2 linked regions of the Orrella dioscoreae genome follow. The main gene of each other region encodes a partner of the protein of the gene in region 2 in a complex. Links are inferred from orthologs where the notes say so. Each region holds a gene or a part of one and is shown on either strand. Other genes may lie near its edges. The genes, in order: dnaN and ODI_RS12220.

Region 1 (6,607 bases), 2.2 Mb from region 2 along the record:
CCGGCCCCGCCGCCAGCGGCATGCTGCCCGGGCTGGGCGTGCCAGCCGCCGCGCCCGCCGCGCCGCCGCCGCCGGTCGCCGATCAAACCTATGACCGCTCGCGCCTGAACACCGATCTCACGTTCGAGAACTTCGTCACCGGCAAGGCCAACCAGCTCGCGCGCGCGGCCGCGCTGCAGGTCGCCGAGAACCCCGGCATCTCGTACAACCCGCTGTTCCTGTACGGCGGCGTGGGGCTGGGCAAGACCCACCTGATCCACTCCATCGGCAACGCCATGGTCGCCGCCGGCACCGGCGTGCGCGTGCGATACGTCCACGCCGACCAGTACGTGTCCGACGTCGTGAAGGCCTACCAGCGCAAGGCCTTCGACGACTTCAAGCGTTATTACCACTCGCTAGACCTGCTGCTCATCGACGACATCCAGTTCTTCTCGGGCAAGAGCCGCACGCAGGAAGAGTTCTTCTACGCCTTCGAGGCCATGGTGGCCCAGCGCAAGCAGATCATCATCACCAGCGATACCTATCCCAAGGAGCTGGCCGGCATCGACAGCCGCCTGATCTCGCGTTTCGACTCGGGCCTGACCGTGGCCATCGAGCCGCCCGAGCTGGAAATGCGCGTGGCCATCCTGCTGCGCAAGGCCGAGTCCGAGGGCGTGAACATGCCCGAGGAAGTCGCGTTCTTCATCGCCAAGCACCTGCGCAGCAACGTGCGCGAACTCGAAGGCGCCCTGCGCAAGGTGCTGGCCTTCGCGCGCTTCCACGGCCGCGACGTCCTGACCGTCGACGTCTGCAAGGACGCGCTGAAAGACCTGCTGTCGCTCTCGAACGGCCAGATCACCGTCGAGAACATCCAGAAGACCGTCGCGGACTTCTACAAGATCAAGGTGGCCGACATGTATTCGAAACGCCGGCCCGCCAACATTGCCATGCCCCGCCAGGTAGCGATGTACCTGGCCAAGGAGCTGACGCAGAAAAGCCTGCCCGAGATCGGGGATCTCTTCGGCGGCCGCGATCACACCACGGTGCTGCACGCCGTGCGAAAGATCTCGGAAGCGCGCGCCAAACAGGCAGAACTCAACCACACCTTGCACGTGCTGGAACAAACTCTAAAAGGATGACCATGCAACTGGTACAAACCACACGAGAAGCCTTGCTCAAGCCTCTGTCGACCGTGGCAGGTATCGTCGAGCGCAGGCACACCCTGCCCATCCTGGCCAACATCCTGCTACGCAAGGAAGCGAACCGGGTCTCGTTCATCGCGACCGACCTGGAAGTGCAGATCACGACGCACGCCGATTTCGGCGTGGGCCATGACAATGAATCCACCACCGTCGCGGCGCGCAAGCTGGTCGACATCCTGCGCGCGCTGCCGGGTTCCGGCGACGTGCGCCTGGGCCTCGCCAGCGGCAAGCTCAGCGTGCAGACCGGCAAGAGCCGCTTCGCGCTGCAGACGCTGGCCGCCACCGAGTTCCCCACCGTCGCTCAGCCCGAGCACTGGGATGTCTCGCTGTCGCTCACGCAGAAGTCCTTCCGCCACCTGCTCAACATGGCCCACTTCGCCATGGCCCAGCAGGACATCCGCTATTACCTGAACGGCATGCTGCTGGTGTTCGAGCCGGGCCAGGTGCGCGCCGTGGCCACCGACGGCCACCGCCTGGCGCATTGCGCCACCGCCGTCGAAGGCGTCGCGCAGCGCCACGAGGTCATCGTGCCGCGCAAGACCGTGCTGGAAATGCAGCGCCTGCTGGAAGACAGCGACGAGCCGCTGGAAATCGACGTGGCCGCCGGCCAGATCCGCTTCCGCTTCGGCGCGGTGGAACTGGTGTCGAAGCTGGTCGAGGGCAAGTTCCCCGACTTCACGCGCGTCATTCCCACCACCTACACGCGCCACTTCAACGTCAACCGCGAAGCGCTCCTGGGCAGCCTGCAGCGCGCCGCGATCCTGACCACCGACAAGTTCAAGGGCGTGCGCCTGCAACTGGCGCAACACCAGATGAAGATCTCGTCCTCCAACGCCGAGCAGGAAGAGGCGCAGGAAGAGATCGATATCGACTACGGCCACGAAGCCCTGGATGTGGGCTTCAACGTCAGCTACCTGCTCGACGTGCTGTCCAACATCAAGACCGAGGAAGTGACCTGGTCGGTCATGCCCGACGCCAACGCGTCGGCGCTGATCACGCTGCCTGGCGACGAGCAGTTCAAGTACGTCGTCATGCCGATGCGGATCTGATCCCCCGACCCTGGCCCCTGCCGTCCACCCGATAAAGAGTAAATATGTCCGATACGACTTCCCGCGATCCCGCCGAATATGGCGCCGACTCAATCAAGATGCTCAAAGGCCTGGAGGCGGTGCGCAAGCGCCCGGGCATGTACATCGGCGACACCTCCGACGGGACCGGCCTGCACCACATGGTCTTCGAAGTGGTGGACAACGCCATCGACGAAGCGCTGGCGGGTTATTGCGACGACATCGTGGTGACCATCCACACCGACAACTCCATTTCGGTGTCGGACAACGGCCGGGGCATTCCCACCGACGTCCACAAGGATGACGAATTCCAGCGCAGCGCCGCGGAAATCGTCATGACCGAACTGCACGCCGGCGGCAAGTTCGACCAGAACTCCTACAAGGTCTCGGGCGGCCTGCACGGCGTGGGCGTGTCCTGCGTGAACGCGCTGTCGACCTGGCTGCGCCTGACCATCCGCCGCAATGGCGAAACGCACAAGATGGAGTTCCGCCGCGGCGAGCGCGTGGCGCCGCTCGCGGTCGTGGGCCCCACCGAGGGCCGCGGCACGGAAGTCCACTTCCTGGCCGATCCGGAAATCTTCAACAACATCGAGTTCCACTACGAGATCCTCTCCAAGCGCCTGCGCGAGCTCTCGTTCCTGAACAACGGCGTGAAGATCCGCCTGATCGACCAGCGCAACGGCAAGGAAGAGAACTTCGCGTTCTCGGGCGGCGTGCGCGGCTTCGTGGAATACATCAACCGCAACAAGACCACGTTGCATGGCAATGTGTTCTCGGTCAGCACCGAATCGTCGGCCGGCGGCACCAACGTCGGCGTGGACGTGGCCATGCAGTGGAACGACGGCTACAACGAAAGCGTGCTGTGCTTCACCAACAACATCCCGCAGCGCGACGGCGGCTCGCACCTGACCGGCCTGCGCGCGGCGATGACCCGCATCATCAACAAGTACATCGCCGACAACGAACTGGCCAAGAAGGCCAAGGTCGAGACCACCGGCGATGACTTGCGCGAAGGCCTGACCTGCGTGCTGTCGGTCAAGGTGCCCGAGCCCAAGTTCAGCAGCCAGACCAAGGACAAGCTGGTGTCCAGCGAAGTGCGCCCCGCGGTGGAAGAGGCCGTGTCGCGCACGCTGGAAACCTGGCTGCTGGAGCACCCGAACGATGCCAAGGCGCTGTGCGCCAAGGTCGTGGAAGCCGCCCGGGCCCGCGAGGCCGCGCGCAAGGCGCGCGAAATGACCCGCCGCAAGAGCGTGCTGGAAGGCGCCGGCCTGCCCGGCAAGCTGGCCGACTGCCAGGAAAAGGACCCCGCCCTGTGCGAGATCTACATCGTCGAGGGTGACTCCGCGGGCGGTTCCGCCAAGCAGGGCCGCGACCGCAAGTTCCAGGCCATCCTGCCGCTGCGCGGCAAGGTGCTGAACGTGGAGAAGGCGCGTTTCGACCGCCTGATCGCCAGCGAGCAGATCGCCACGCTGATCACCGCGCTGGGCACCAGCATCGGCCCCGACTTCAACGTCGAGAAGCTGCGCTACCACCGCATCATCATCATGACCGACGCGGACGTGGACGGCGCGCACATCCGCACGCTGCTGCTCACGCTGCTGTATCGCCAGATGCCCGAGCTGGTGGCGCGCGGCTATGTCTACATCGCCCAGCCGCCGCTCTACAAGGTGAAGGCTGGCCGTGAAGAGCGCTACCTGAAGGACGAGCAGGAAGAAGCCCAGTTCATGATGCAACTGGCGCTGAAGGATGCCGAGGTCATTCCGGCGCCGGGCGCCGAGCCCCTGCGCGGCGAGTCGCTGGCCGAGCTGGCCCGCCAATACGTGCTGGCCGATGCCGTCATCGCCCGCCTGTCGCGCGTCTTCGACGAATCGGCGCTGTCGGCCATCGCCGAAGGCGTGTCCATCGAGCTGGACGACGAAGCCCAGGCGCAAGCCTCGGCCCAGCGCCTGCAGGCCGCGCTGGAAGCGGCCGAGCTGCTGCCCAACCAGGTGGAAGTGGTGGCGCAGTACGTCGCCGAGTCCGAGAAGCACCGCCTGCTGGTCAACCGCAAGCACCACGGCAATGTGCGCGTCAGCGTCATCGACGCCGACTTCGTGCGCGGCGCCGACTACGCCGTGCTGGCCAAGGTCGCCGAGATCTTCAAGGACCGCCTGAGCGCGGGCGCCATGGTGGCGCGCGGCGAAGGCGAGAAGCGCCGCGAGCAGCCCATCGCCGATTTCCGCGAAGCCATGCAATGGCTGCGCAGCGAGGCCGAGCGCGGCGTCAGCAAGCAGCGCTACAAGGGCCTGGGCGAAATGAACCCCGACCAGCTCTGGGAAACCACCATGGACCCCAAGGTGCGCCGCCTGCTGCGCGTGCAGATCGAGGACGCCATCGCGGCCGACGCGATCTTCACGACGCTGATGGGCGACCCGGTGGAGCCGCGCCGCGCGTTCATCGAAGAGCACGCGCTGTCGGCGAGCAACCTGGACGTGTAAACCCAGGCGGCCCTCACGGGCCGCGCCACGCCAAATGAAAAAGGGCTGCAGTGATGCAGCCCTTTTGTCCTGCGGCGACGATGCCGCCGATGCCGACCAGGCTGCCCGCCTTGAAGCCGCTCACGTGGGCGCCGTAGGCGTTGATGGCCATCGTGCTGGGCGCCTGGTGCAGTGAGTCAGGGGATGGGATCAGCGGGCGGACGACAGGCGGGCCGCCGCGGCCCGGGCCAGCCGCCCGGGGGCCTGTTCGTCGGCATGCCAATGCAGCGCGGGCTCGATGAGTTCCAGTTCCATCAGGGTGAACCGCCCTCCGATCTCGATGCCGTCGACCCGTGCATACAGCGGCATGGGGTGTCCCAGCGCGCTCAGGCCGTCCAGGACGGCGCGGGCGGCGGCGCGCAGCGTGTTGGATGGCTCGGCCGCCTGCACGGTTCCTCCATGCGCGGGCTGCACGCGGAAGTCGCCGCGGGCCGGGCGTTTCAGGACGGCGTGGCTGTATTCGCCATCGATGAAGACCAGCGACCATTCCCCGTGGGTTTCGATCTCCGGCACGAAGGGCTGGATGAGGTAGTGGCGCGCCGGCGGCAGCCCCAGCAACTGCGCGGTGAAGGCAGCGTCGCCTGCCGTGCCGCGCAAGGTGTCGCGGGCGCTGGCGCTGATGGCGGGCTTCACCACCACGGGCTCACCCCGCCGCGTGGCCAGGCGCGCCGGCAGTTCCTGCGCGCAGGCGATCTCGGTGGCAACGACGTCCGCATCCGTGGCGGCCAGCTGCGGCAGATACCGCTTGTCGCTGTTCCAGCGCACCGTCTCGGGTGCGTTGAACACCGGCACGGGCAACGCCGCCAGCCATGCCAGGAAGGCCTCGTAATGTTCGACGTAATCCCAGGTGGAGCGCAGCAGCACGCCGTCCACCGTGCGCCAGTCGAAACCCGGCTGGTTCCACGGGACGGCCAGGGCAGCGATGCCTTGCGCTGACAGCGCGGGAATCAGGCGCGCGTCGTCGGCGGAGAGGTCGGGGTCGGCCAGGTAGGTGGCCAGGGCAAGGCGAGGGGCGGTGGACATGGGCCCAGACTGTACACCTCCCCCGCCTGATGTCATGGCGTGACGTCAGGGGGTCACTTCCATTGCATCTCGCCCTTGATGACCTTGGCGCTCAGTGCCAGCGACGTCTCGCCGCCCAGGTCCGGATAGCGGCGCTTGAGCGCGGCGATCAGCTCGGCGGCGTTGCCGGCCTTGGCGGCCTCCTCGTCGAAGGCGCGCAGATACGCGCGGGTGAAGTCCACCGCGGCCAGTCCCGTCGGAATGGCGCCGAGGAAGTGGCCGGGAATGACGGTTTCCGGCTGCAGCGCCGTGATGCGATCCAGCATGGCCAGCCAATGCTGGCGGGACGCCGGCGTCTGGGTGTCCGCGATCCAGACATGCTCGCCCGCCATGACCGGAATGCCCCCGGCCACGGTCCTGATCGAAGGGATCCAGACGACGCTGCGGTCGGGAGCCGGGCCATCCAGGCCGATGATGCGCAGCGTCTGGCCCTCCAGCGTCAGGGTGTCGCCTGGCAGGGCGTCGGGGACGATGAGCTGCCTGGGCGCATGCTCGCCCAGCTTCGGACCCCAGACCTTGAGCTTCTCGTCCTTGGTCACCTGGATGTGGGCGATGGTCTGCGGCGTGGCAAGAATGCGCGCGGCCGGGAAGGCCTGGCGCAGGGTATCGAGTCCGAAGTAGTAGTCCGGATCGCCGTGGCTGACATAGATGGTGGTCAGTCGCTTGCCGCTCGCCTTGATCCGGTCGGCCAGCTTGCGCGCTTGCTCCGCCGAGAACTGCGCGTCGATCAGGATGGCCTCGTGCTTGCCCTGCACCAGCACGGACGAGACGGCGAAGATCG
Region 2 (9,218 bases):
ACTGCCGGCGCCAGTCGGCCAATTGGGGCCGCCCCACTTGCTGGCGCCGGTGACGGTCACCGCCACGCTGTATGGCTCGCGCGAAACCACCGCGCTGAACAACTCCTCGGCCTCGGTCGGCATCGTCAAGGCCGAAGACATCGCGCTTGGCCAGATCACCACGGTCCAGGACAGCTTCCGCCGGCTGGCGAACGTGATGGACGCCGCCTTCCTGAATTCCGGCTTCGTCATCCGAGGCATGAGCACGGAAGGCTTCGTGCCGTCCGGCGCGCCCATGGGCTCGGTCTATGTCGACGGCGTGCTGCAAACGCGCTACAGCGCCCGCTTTGGCGCACGCAATCTGTGGGATGCGGAGCAGGTCGAGGTCTATCGCGGCCCGCAATCCACCCTGAGCGGCCGCGCCGCGACGGCGGGCGCGGTGTACATCAAGACCAAGGATCCCACCTTCAAGCGGGAAGCCGAGCTGTCCGGCACGGGCGGCAACCATGACCTTTGGGGCACGGCCTTCATGCTCAACACGCCGCTCTCGGAAGACCAGCTGGCGCTGCGCATCAGCGGTTCCGTCGAGCGGGCGAAGACGCCCGTCAGCTATCCGACCTATCGGCAATACGCCAACTACGACCGATTCAAGACCGAGATCAGCAACAACCTGCGCGCCAAGCTGCTGTTGCTGCCCGCCTCGGCGCCCAGCACCAGGGCGGTGCTGAGCTACGCCTATTCGGACGACCGGCCCAACGAGCGCCTGGTCGGCGAAGGGGCGGACTTCGGCTTCGGTGACGCGCGTGGAGACTGGTACGCCTTCCCGACCTACGCGGAGTTCAGGCAGACCACCGTGCACAACCTGGGCCTGGAACTGACCCATGACTTCAACGACTCGCTGCGCCTGACCTCGCAGACGGGCAACCACCTGGGCAAGACGCGGCGCCGCTCCGTCGACGCGGGCACGGCTGGCCTGGTCGACGGCCTTTCCGGCGAAGTCGAGGACAGGCTGCTCACGCAGGAGTTGCGACTGAACTACGAAGGCGAGCGCTGGAGCTGGGTGGCGGGCGTGTTCGGCAGCTACCAGGACTATGACTCCACCTTCGGCGCGGCGCTGGTGCCGCACCTCCAACTGGCCGAAAGCTTCCGCCGGCGAACCACCAACCTGGCGGCGTTCGGCGAAGCCACCTACGAATTCCTGCCCACCTGGCGCGCGACACTGGGCGGCCGCCTGGACTACCTGCGCGAACGCACCGCGCAGCGCAACGCCGAAACCTACCCTTATGGCGGCGTGCCCTTCACTTACGAAAACAGCGCCGACTTCGACGAGTACAACTTCGTGCCGAAAGTGGGACTGTCGAAATCGATCACGCCGGACCACACGGTGGGCGCCACCTATACGCAGGGGTTCCGCACGGGCGGCTTCTATGTGAACTACAACACGGGCCAAGCCCAATACTACGACCCGGAAACCGCGCAGAACTACGAGTTGTACTACAAAGGCAGCTATCTGGACGGACGCCTGTCCTTGAACGCCAACCTGTTCCTGACGCGCTACAAGGACCAGCAGATCGAGATCCGCCCCGATCCCGCGGACCAGTCCTATCGCGAGACCGCCAACGCGGCCTCGTCACGGACCTGGGGCCTGGAAATCGAGCCCACCTACCAGGCCAATGAGCGGCTGTCCCTGTTCGCGTCGCTGGGGTACCTGAACACCAGGTTCCAGCGTTTCAACCACGCCAGCTACGGCGACCTGTCGGGCCGCGCCTTTCCCGAAGCCCCCGAGTGGAGCGTGGGCCTGGGCGGGCGGTATCAGTGGCCCGGCGGTTTCTACCTGGCCGCCGACGCCAAGTACACCTCGGGCTACGAGGGCCGCTTCGGCATTCCGCCACAGGACACGATCGGCTCGCGCGTCATCGTCAACGCGCAGCTTGGATACCGCCAGGATCGCTGGCAGGTGAGCGTGTTCGCCAGGAACCTGTTCGACAAGCGCTACGTCACCTTCATCGACCGCGAAGCGCAGCCGGCCTATGCCCAGCTGGGCGCCGAGCGCAGCGTTGGCGTGAATCTGAAACTCAGGTTCTGATGCAGAACGGCCCCAGGCACGCAGATGCCCGGGGCCGTTGCCGCGCCACAGCCTGGATGACTCAGGCCACGTGCTGCAGGAAGTCCTTCAGCCGCTGGCTGGGCGGATTCGCCAGCAGTTCGGTGGGCGGCCCATCATGCGCCACCTTGCCACCGTCGAAGAACACCAGCCGGCTGCCCACCTTGCGGGCGAACTCCATCTCGTGCGTGACCACGATCATGGTCATGCCTTCGTCGGCCAGGGTCTTCATGACCTGCAGCACTTCGTGCCGCAGTTCGGGATCCAGCGCCGAGGTGGGTTCATCGAACAGCATCAGCTTGGGCTTGATGGCCAGCGCGCGGGCGATCGCCACGCGCTGCTGCTGACCGCCGGAAAGCTCGCTGGGATAGTGGTCCATGCGTTCGGCCAGTCCGACCTTGGCCAGCAGCGCCTGCGCCTGCTGGCGCGCTTCGGCGCGCGGCATGCCGCGCGTGTGGACCGGCCCGAACATCACGTTCTCCAGCGCCGTCATCTGCGGGAACAGATTGAACTGCTGGAAGACCATGCCCGCCTCGCGGCGGATTTCCCGGACCTGCTCGGGGGTGCCTGTCACGCTGATGCCGTCCACGCGCAGCTCGCCGCCCTGGATGGTTTCCAGCACGTTGATGCAGCGCAGGAAGGTGGACTTGCCCGACCCGGACGGGCCGACCACGACGACCACCTCGCCCGCATCGATGTCGAGGGTGACACCGTTCAGGACGACGTTATCGCCGAACCGCTTCGTGACGTCGCGAAATTCGACCATGCTCATAGTATGCGCATCCTCCGTTCGATCAGGCGCAGAACCAGCGCGATGGTGCCTGTGAGTATCAGGTAGATGATGGCCACGGCCGACCAGATTTCCACGGCGCGGAAGTTGCTGGCCATGATTTCCTGGCCCTGGCGCGTCAGTTCGGCCACGCCGATGACGATGAAGAGCGAGGAGTCCTTCAGGCTGATGATGCACTGGTTGCCCAGCGGCGGGATCATGCGGCGGAAGGCCACCGGCCCGATGATGTGCAGCAGGATCTTGTGGAACGGCAGGCCCATGGCCTGGCCGGCTTCCTTCAGGCCCTTGTGCACCGACAGCAGCGCGCCGCGCACGATCTCGGCGATGTAGGCGCCCGAGTTGATGATGAGCGTGACGATGGCCGCCCACTCCGCATCGACGCGGATATTTGCCAGCAGGGGCAAGGCGAAGTAGATGAACATCACCTGCACGACGATGGGCGTGCCGCGGATGATGGAGACGTAGACCTGCGCGATGCCTGACAGGACGATGTTCCCGTAGGCCCGGGCGACGCCCGCGAGCGCGCCGAGGATGAAGCCGCCGAAAAGACCCCAGAGGGTGATCTTGACGGTCATTTTGGTGCCCTGGATGAGGCTGGGCATGGCTTCGGAGATGACTGTCCAGTCGAATTCCAAATGCGTCTCCTGGTTGGACTGGGCGGACGCGGCGCAGGGCCGCCCGCCCGGAAAGCATGGCGTTATCCGGCTGTCCGGCGCCGCGGCGCCAGGTCCGGGCCATTGCCCGCCGATGGCCGGCGGGCAATGGCATTCATGCCGTCTGCAAGGCAGTCAACAGGCCTTGCTTACCCGGCTTTCACTTGGCCTGCTTGCCGAACCACTTGGCGTAGATCTCGTCGTACTTGCCGTTGCCCTTCAACGTGGCGAGCGCCTTGTTGACCTTCGGCACCAGGTCGCTGCCCTTGGGGAAGGCGATGCCGTAGAAGTCGCCGCTCTTGACCGCGCTGGTGACCTTCACGCGGCCCTTGCCGGCGCTGTTGGCGTAGTACTGCACGTTGGGGGTGTCGTGCACGGCGGCATCGACGCGGCCCGTGGCCAGTTCAAGATAGGCGTTGTCGATGTTGGGGAAGAGCTTGAGCTTGGCATCGGGCACTTCCTTGCGCAGGAAGTCCACCGTGGCCGTGCCGGTCTTCACCGCGACGGTCTTGCCCGACAGCGACTTGGCATCGTTGATGTCGGTGTTCTTGTCGCTGACCAGGATGGACAGGCCGCTTTCGTAATAGGGGTCGGAGAAGTCGATGACCTTCTTGCGGTCGTCGCGGATCGTGATGCCCGCCAGCGCGGCGTCGATGTTGCGGGTCTGCAGGCCCGGGATGATGCCGTTGAAGTCCATGGGCTGGAAGCGGAACTTCACGTCCATTTCCTGTGCGATGGCAGTCCAGAGGTCGATGTCGAAGCCGACGTACTTGTCGCCCTGCTTGAACTCGAAGGGCACGAATGCCGTATCGGTGGCGACCACGAGTTCCTTGTTCTGCGCCGCGGCGGGGGCCAGGGCGGTCACGCCGAGGGCCATGCCGGCCATGAGGGCGGCAAGCTTGCGATGGATCATCATGAAGGGCTCCTTGCAGTGTTGGCGGGCCTGTGGGGCTTGTGGCCCTTGTTTTCGTCCGGCATCGCTCGGGTGTGCCGGGCTCGATGCCGATCTTACCCCAGGCGGCTCGCCCAGGAAGTAGCGCCTTGTTAGCGATTCCGAGGGAAATCCCGGGCCGGGATGTCGGACCACTGGTTCTCGTCGAACAGCGGCAAGGTGTGCGGGTCTCCCGCCTGCCTTGCCGTTGCCGTGGGCGCCGAGGCCGCCGGATCATCCGCCCGCAGCAAGGCCCCTGCCCTGACGCCCAGCAGACGCAAGCGCCGCGACAGGGGCACGCGCTTCAGGCACTGGCCCGCCGCCTGGCGGATCCTCGCGGCATCGGCCGTGGGCAAGGACAAGGTCAGGTCGCGCGTGACGATCTTGAAGTCGTCGTAGCGCAGCTTGATGCCGATGGTGCGGCTCACATAGCCCTTGCGCGCGAGGTCTGCCGCCAGCTGCGTGCACAGCCGGGTGAAGATGGCGCCCAGCTCGGCCTTGTCCCGCACGGCATGCAGGTCGCGCTCGAAGGTGGTTTCCCGGCTGATGGACTTCGGTTCGCTGAAAGTGACGACGGGCCGGTCATCCTGGCCATGCGCCACCCGGTGCAGCCAGCCGCCGGTGTTCTCGCCAAAGGTTTCGCGCAGCCAGTCGGCCTGGGCCGCCGCGATATCCCCCACCGTGTTCAGGCCCAGCGCCTCCAGCTTCTGCGCCAGCTTGGGGCCGATGCCGTTGACCTTGCGCGCGGCCAGCGGCCAGATCCGCGCAGGCAGGTCCGCCAGGCTCAGCACGGTCAATCCGCCGGGCTTGTCGAGCTCGGACGCGATCTTGGACAGCAGCTTGTTCGGCGTGATGCCGATGGAACAGCTCAGGCCGGTGGCCGCCAGGACCCGCTGGCGCAGCGCCTGCCCGACCGCGCGGGCGCCCGCCAGCGGGTCGTCGGCCGTCGCGTCCTGCGCGCCTGGCACATCGGTGAGGTCCAGATAGATCTCGTCGACGCCGCGATCCTCCATGACCGGCGCGAGCGCGAGCACGGCGTCCTTGAAGCGGCGCGAATACTGGCGGTAGCGGTCGAAATCGACGGGCAGCAGGATGGCCTGAGGCGCCAGCGCGGCGGCCTTCATCATGCCCATGGCCGAGTGCACGCCGAAGGCGCGCGCCTCATAGGTGGCGGTCGTCACGACGCCGCGGCCGGCGTAGTCCTTCAGCAAGGCGTGGCGCCAGCTGCCATCGGGCAATTGCTCGGGCGCGCGCTCGCGTCCGCCGATGACGACGGGCTGGCCTTTCAGGTGGGGATAACGCAGCAGCTCAACGGACGCATAGAAAGCATCCATGTCCAGGTGGGCAATGAGACGGCGCGTCACGATGGCGCGCCGCGCGGCCCGAAGGACGCGCGGCGGATGGGACTTACTTCTTGCGCACGGGCGGCAGGTCCGTGCAGGCGCCTTCGGCGGCTTCCGCCGCCAGGCCCACGGATTCGCCCAGCGTCGGGTGCGGGTGGATGGTCTTGCCGATATCCACCATGTCCGCGCCCATTTCGATGGCAAGCGCCACTTCGCTGATGAGGTCGCCCGCATGGGTGCCGACGATGCCGCCGCCCAGGATGCGATGCGTCTCGGCGTCGAAGAGCAGCTTGGTGAAGCCTTCGTCGCGGCCGTTGGCGATGGCGCGGCCGGAGGCCTGCCACGGGAACAGGCCCTTCTCGACCTTGATGCCGTTCTTCTTGGCCTCGTCCTCGGTCAGGCCCACCCACGCCACTTCCGGATCGGTGTAGGCCACCGAGGGAATGACGCGCGCGTCGAAGAAGCTCTTCTGGCCGGCGATGACTTCGGCCGCCACGTGGCCTTCATGCACCGCCTTGTGGGCGAGCATGGGCTGGCCGACGATGTCGCCGATGGCGTAGATGTGCGGCACGTTGGTGCGCATCTGGCGATCGACCTCGATGAAGCCGCGGTCGGTCACCTGCACGCCCGCCTTGTCGGCGGCGATCTTCTTGCCATTGGGCGAGCGGCCCACGGCCTGCAGCACCAGGTCGTAGCGCTGGGGCTCTTTCGGCGCGCCTTCGCCTTCGAACGTGACGTAGATGCCGTCCTTCTTCGCCTCGGCCCCCACCGTCTTGGTGTTGAGCATGATGTTGTCGAAGCGCGGGGCGTTCATCTTCTGCCAGACCTTGACCAGGTCGCGGTCGGCGCCCTGCATCAGGCCGGGCAGCATCTCGACCACGTCCAGGCGCGCGCCCAGCGTGGAATAGACCGTGCCCATTTCCAGGCCGATGATGCCGCCGCCGATGATCAGCATCTTCTTGGGGATGGACTTCAGCTTCAGCGCGCCGGTCGAATCGACGATGCGCTCGTCGTCGGGCAGGAAGGGCAGCTTCACCGACTGGCTGCCCGCCGCGATGATCGCGCTGGCGAACTTCAGCGTCTGGGTCTTGCCGTCATCGCCCTTGACCGACAGGTGGTTGGGGTCGAGGAATTCCCCCACGCCCTGCACCACCGTGACCTTGCGCGCCCGGGCCATGCCGGCCAGGCCGCCGGTCAGCTTGCTGATCACGCCGTCCTTGAAGCCGCGCAGCTTGTCCAGGTCGATCTTGGGCTCGCCGAAGGTGATGCCGTGATCGGCCTGGGCGCGCGCCTCGTCGATGACCGCGGCGGTGTGCAGCAGCGCCTTGGAGGGAATGCAGCCCACGTTCAGGCACACGCCGCCCAGGGTGGCGTAACGCTCGACCAGCACCACGGACAGCCCCAGGTCGGCGGCGCGGAAGGCGGCCGAATAGCCGCCAGGGCCTGCGCCCAGCACCAGCACGTCGTACTGGCCATCGGCCCCGCCCGTGTGCGTGGCAGCCTTCGGCGCGGGCTTGTCGTCCGCCTTGGCCTCGGCCTTGGCTTGCGGCTTGGCTTCGGCCTTGCCCTCCGGCTTCGCGGGTGCGTCGGCGGGCTGGGCGGCGCCTGCCGCTGCTTCCACTTCCACGACCACGCTGCCCTGCGACACCTTGTCGCCGACCTTGACCTTCACCGACTTGACCACGCCGCCCTCGGACGCCGGGATTTCCATCGAGGCCTTGTCCGACTCGACCGTGATCAGGCTTTGTTCGGCCTTGATCGTGTCGCCCTCGGCCACCAGCACCTCGATGACTTCGACCGAGTCGAAATCGCCGATGTCGGGAACCTTGATTGCAGTGAGATTGCTCATGAACGCTCCCGTTTACAGCACGATGCGGCGGAAGTCCGCCAGCAGCGCGCCGACATAGGCGTTGAAGCGCGCGGCCGAGGCGCCGTCGATGACGCGGTGGTCATAGGACAGCGACAGCGGCAGCGTCAGGCGCGGCTGGAATTCCTTGCCGTTCCAGACAGGCTTGTGATACGAGCGCGACACACCCATGATGGCCACTTCAGGCGCATTGATGATGGGCGTGAAGTGCGTGCCGCCGATGCCGCCCAGCGACGAGATCGAGAAGCAGCCGCCCTGCATTTCCGAGGGCGACAGCTTGCCGTCGCGGGCCTTCTTGGCCAGTTCGGACGTCAGTTGCGCCAGTTCGGCCACGCCCTTCTTGTCGGCGTCGCGGATGACCGGCACCACCAGGCCATTCGGCGTGTCGGCGGCGAAACCGATGTGGTAATACTGCTTCAATACCAGGTTGTCGCCGTCCAGCGAGGCGTTGAACTCGGGGAATTTCTTCAGGGCCGCGACGACGGCCTTGATCAGGAAGGCCAGCATGGTGACCTTCACGCCCGACTTCTCGTTCTCCTTGTTCAGCGTGACGCGCAGCGCTTCCAGGTCGGTGATGTCCGCTTCGTCATTGTTGGTGACGTGCGGGATCATGACCCAGTTGCGGTGCAGGTTCGCGCCGGAGATCTTCTTGATGCGCGACAGCGGCTTGGCTTCGACCGGACCGAACTTGGTGAAGTCCACCTTCGGCCACGGCAAGAGGCCCAGGGCCGCGCCATCGGCGCCGCCGGCGGCGGCCGGGGCGCCAGCGCCCTGGCCTGCCAGCACCTTCTTCACGTAGCCACGCACGTCGTCCTGCGTGATGCGGCCCTTGGGACCGGAGCCCTGGACCTTGCTCAGGTCGGCGCCAAGCTCGCGGGCGAACTTGCGCACCGACGGCGAAGCATGCGCCAGGCGCTGCTTGGCATCGTCCACGACGTCGGCCTTCAGGGCCTGGGCGGGCGCTTCCTTGGCCGGCGCGGGCGCGCTGGCTTCGGCGCGGCCGGCATCGGCCTTGGCCGGCGCGGCGGCGGCCTCGGGCTTGGCGGCCTTGGGGGCTTCCTTGGCGGGCGCCGAATCACCGGCGGCCTCGACCTGGGCGATGATGCTGCCCTTCGCGACCTTGTCGCCCACCTTCACTTTCAGCGACGTCAGGACGCCGGCGTGCGAGGACGGGATTTCCATCGAGGCCTTGTCGGACTCGACGGTGATCAGGCTTTGCTCGGCCTTGATGCTGTCGCCTTCGGCGACCAGCACCTCGATGACCTCGACCGAGTCGAAGTCGCCGATGTCCGGCACGGCCACGTCGACCACGCCGCCCGAAGCGGCCTTGGCCGGTGCCTCGGCCTTGGCTTCCTGGGTTTCCTGCCTGGGCGCGGCCGAGGCCTTGCTGTCTTCCGTGGCAGGCGCTTCCTTGGCTTCCTTGGCCGGCGCGGCGTCGGCCTTGCCGCCCGCGGCAGCCTCGACCTCGACGATGACGCTGCCCTTGGCAACCTTGTCACCGACCTTGATCTTGATGGACTTCACCACGCCGCCTTCGGAGGCGGGGATTTC

Evidence for each region.
Region 1: the proteins of ODI_RS12220 (region 2) and dnaN are in contact, whole or in part, in a solved structure (PDB 1OK7), measured with the Escherichia coli proteins. The link is inferred for Orrella dioscoreae from one-to-one orthologs.

What each region holds. Positions count from the first base shown.
Region 1 is NZ_LT907988.1:4,841,040-4,847,646, reverse strand. The notes cover bases 275-3,175. They hold dnaN (DNA polymerase III subunit beta), read left to right. Parts: upstream 275-1,120; coding sequence 1,121-2,230; downstream 2,231-3,175. Other genes in these bases: gyrB (DNA topoisomerase (ATP-hydrolyzing) subunit B), read left to right, coding at 2,275-3,175; dnaA (chromosomal replication initiator protein DnaA), read left to right, coding at 275-1,118. In the rest of the region: more of dnaA, read left to right, coding at 1-274; more of gyrB, read left to right, coding at 3,176-4,725; ODI_RS22400 (hypothetical protein), read right to left, coding at 4,739-4,876; ODI_RS22145 (ATP-grasp domain-containing protein), read right to left, coding at 4,915-5,787; ODI_RS22140 (MBL fold metallo-hydrolase), read right to left, coding at 5,841-6,607. UniProt on the Escherichia coli protein: Confers DNA tethering and processivity to DNA polymerases and other proteins. Acts as a clamp, forming a ring around DNA (a reaction catalyzed by the clamp-loading complex) which diffuses in an ATP-independent manner freely and bidirectionally along dsDNA.
Region 2 is NZ_LT907988.1:2,597,927-2,607,144, forward strand. Bases 3,682-6,653 are described here. They hold ODI_RS12220 (DNA polymerase Y family protein), read right to left. Parts: upstream 5,792-6,653; coding sequence 4,571-5,791; downstream 3,682-4,570. Other genes in these bases: glnH (glutamine ABC transporter substrate-binding protein GlnH), read right to left, coding at 3,687-4,439; lpdA (dihydrolipoyl dehydrogenase), read right to left, coding at 5,865-6,653. Outside these bases: ODI_RS12200 (TonB-dependent receptor domain-containing protein), read left to right, coding at 1-2,065; glutamine ABC transporter ATP-binding protein GlnQ, read right to left, coding at 2,127-2,855; glutamine ABC transporter permease GlnP, read right to left, coding at 2,852-3,508; more of lpdA, read right to left, coding at 6,654-7,649; aceF (dihydrolipoyllysine-residue acetyltransferase), read right to left, coding at 7,662-9,218. UniProt on the Escherichia coli protein: Poorly processive, error-prone DNA polymerase involved in translesion repair and untargeted mutagenesis. Copies undamaged DNA at stalled replication forks, which arise in vivo from mismatched or misaligned primer ends.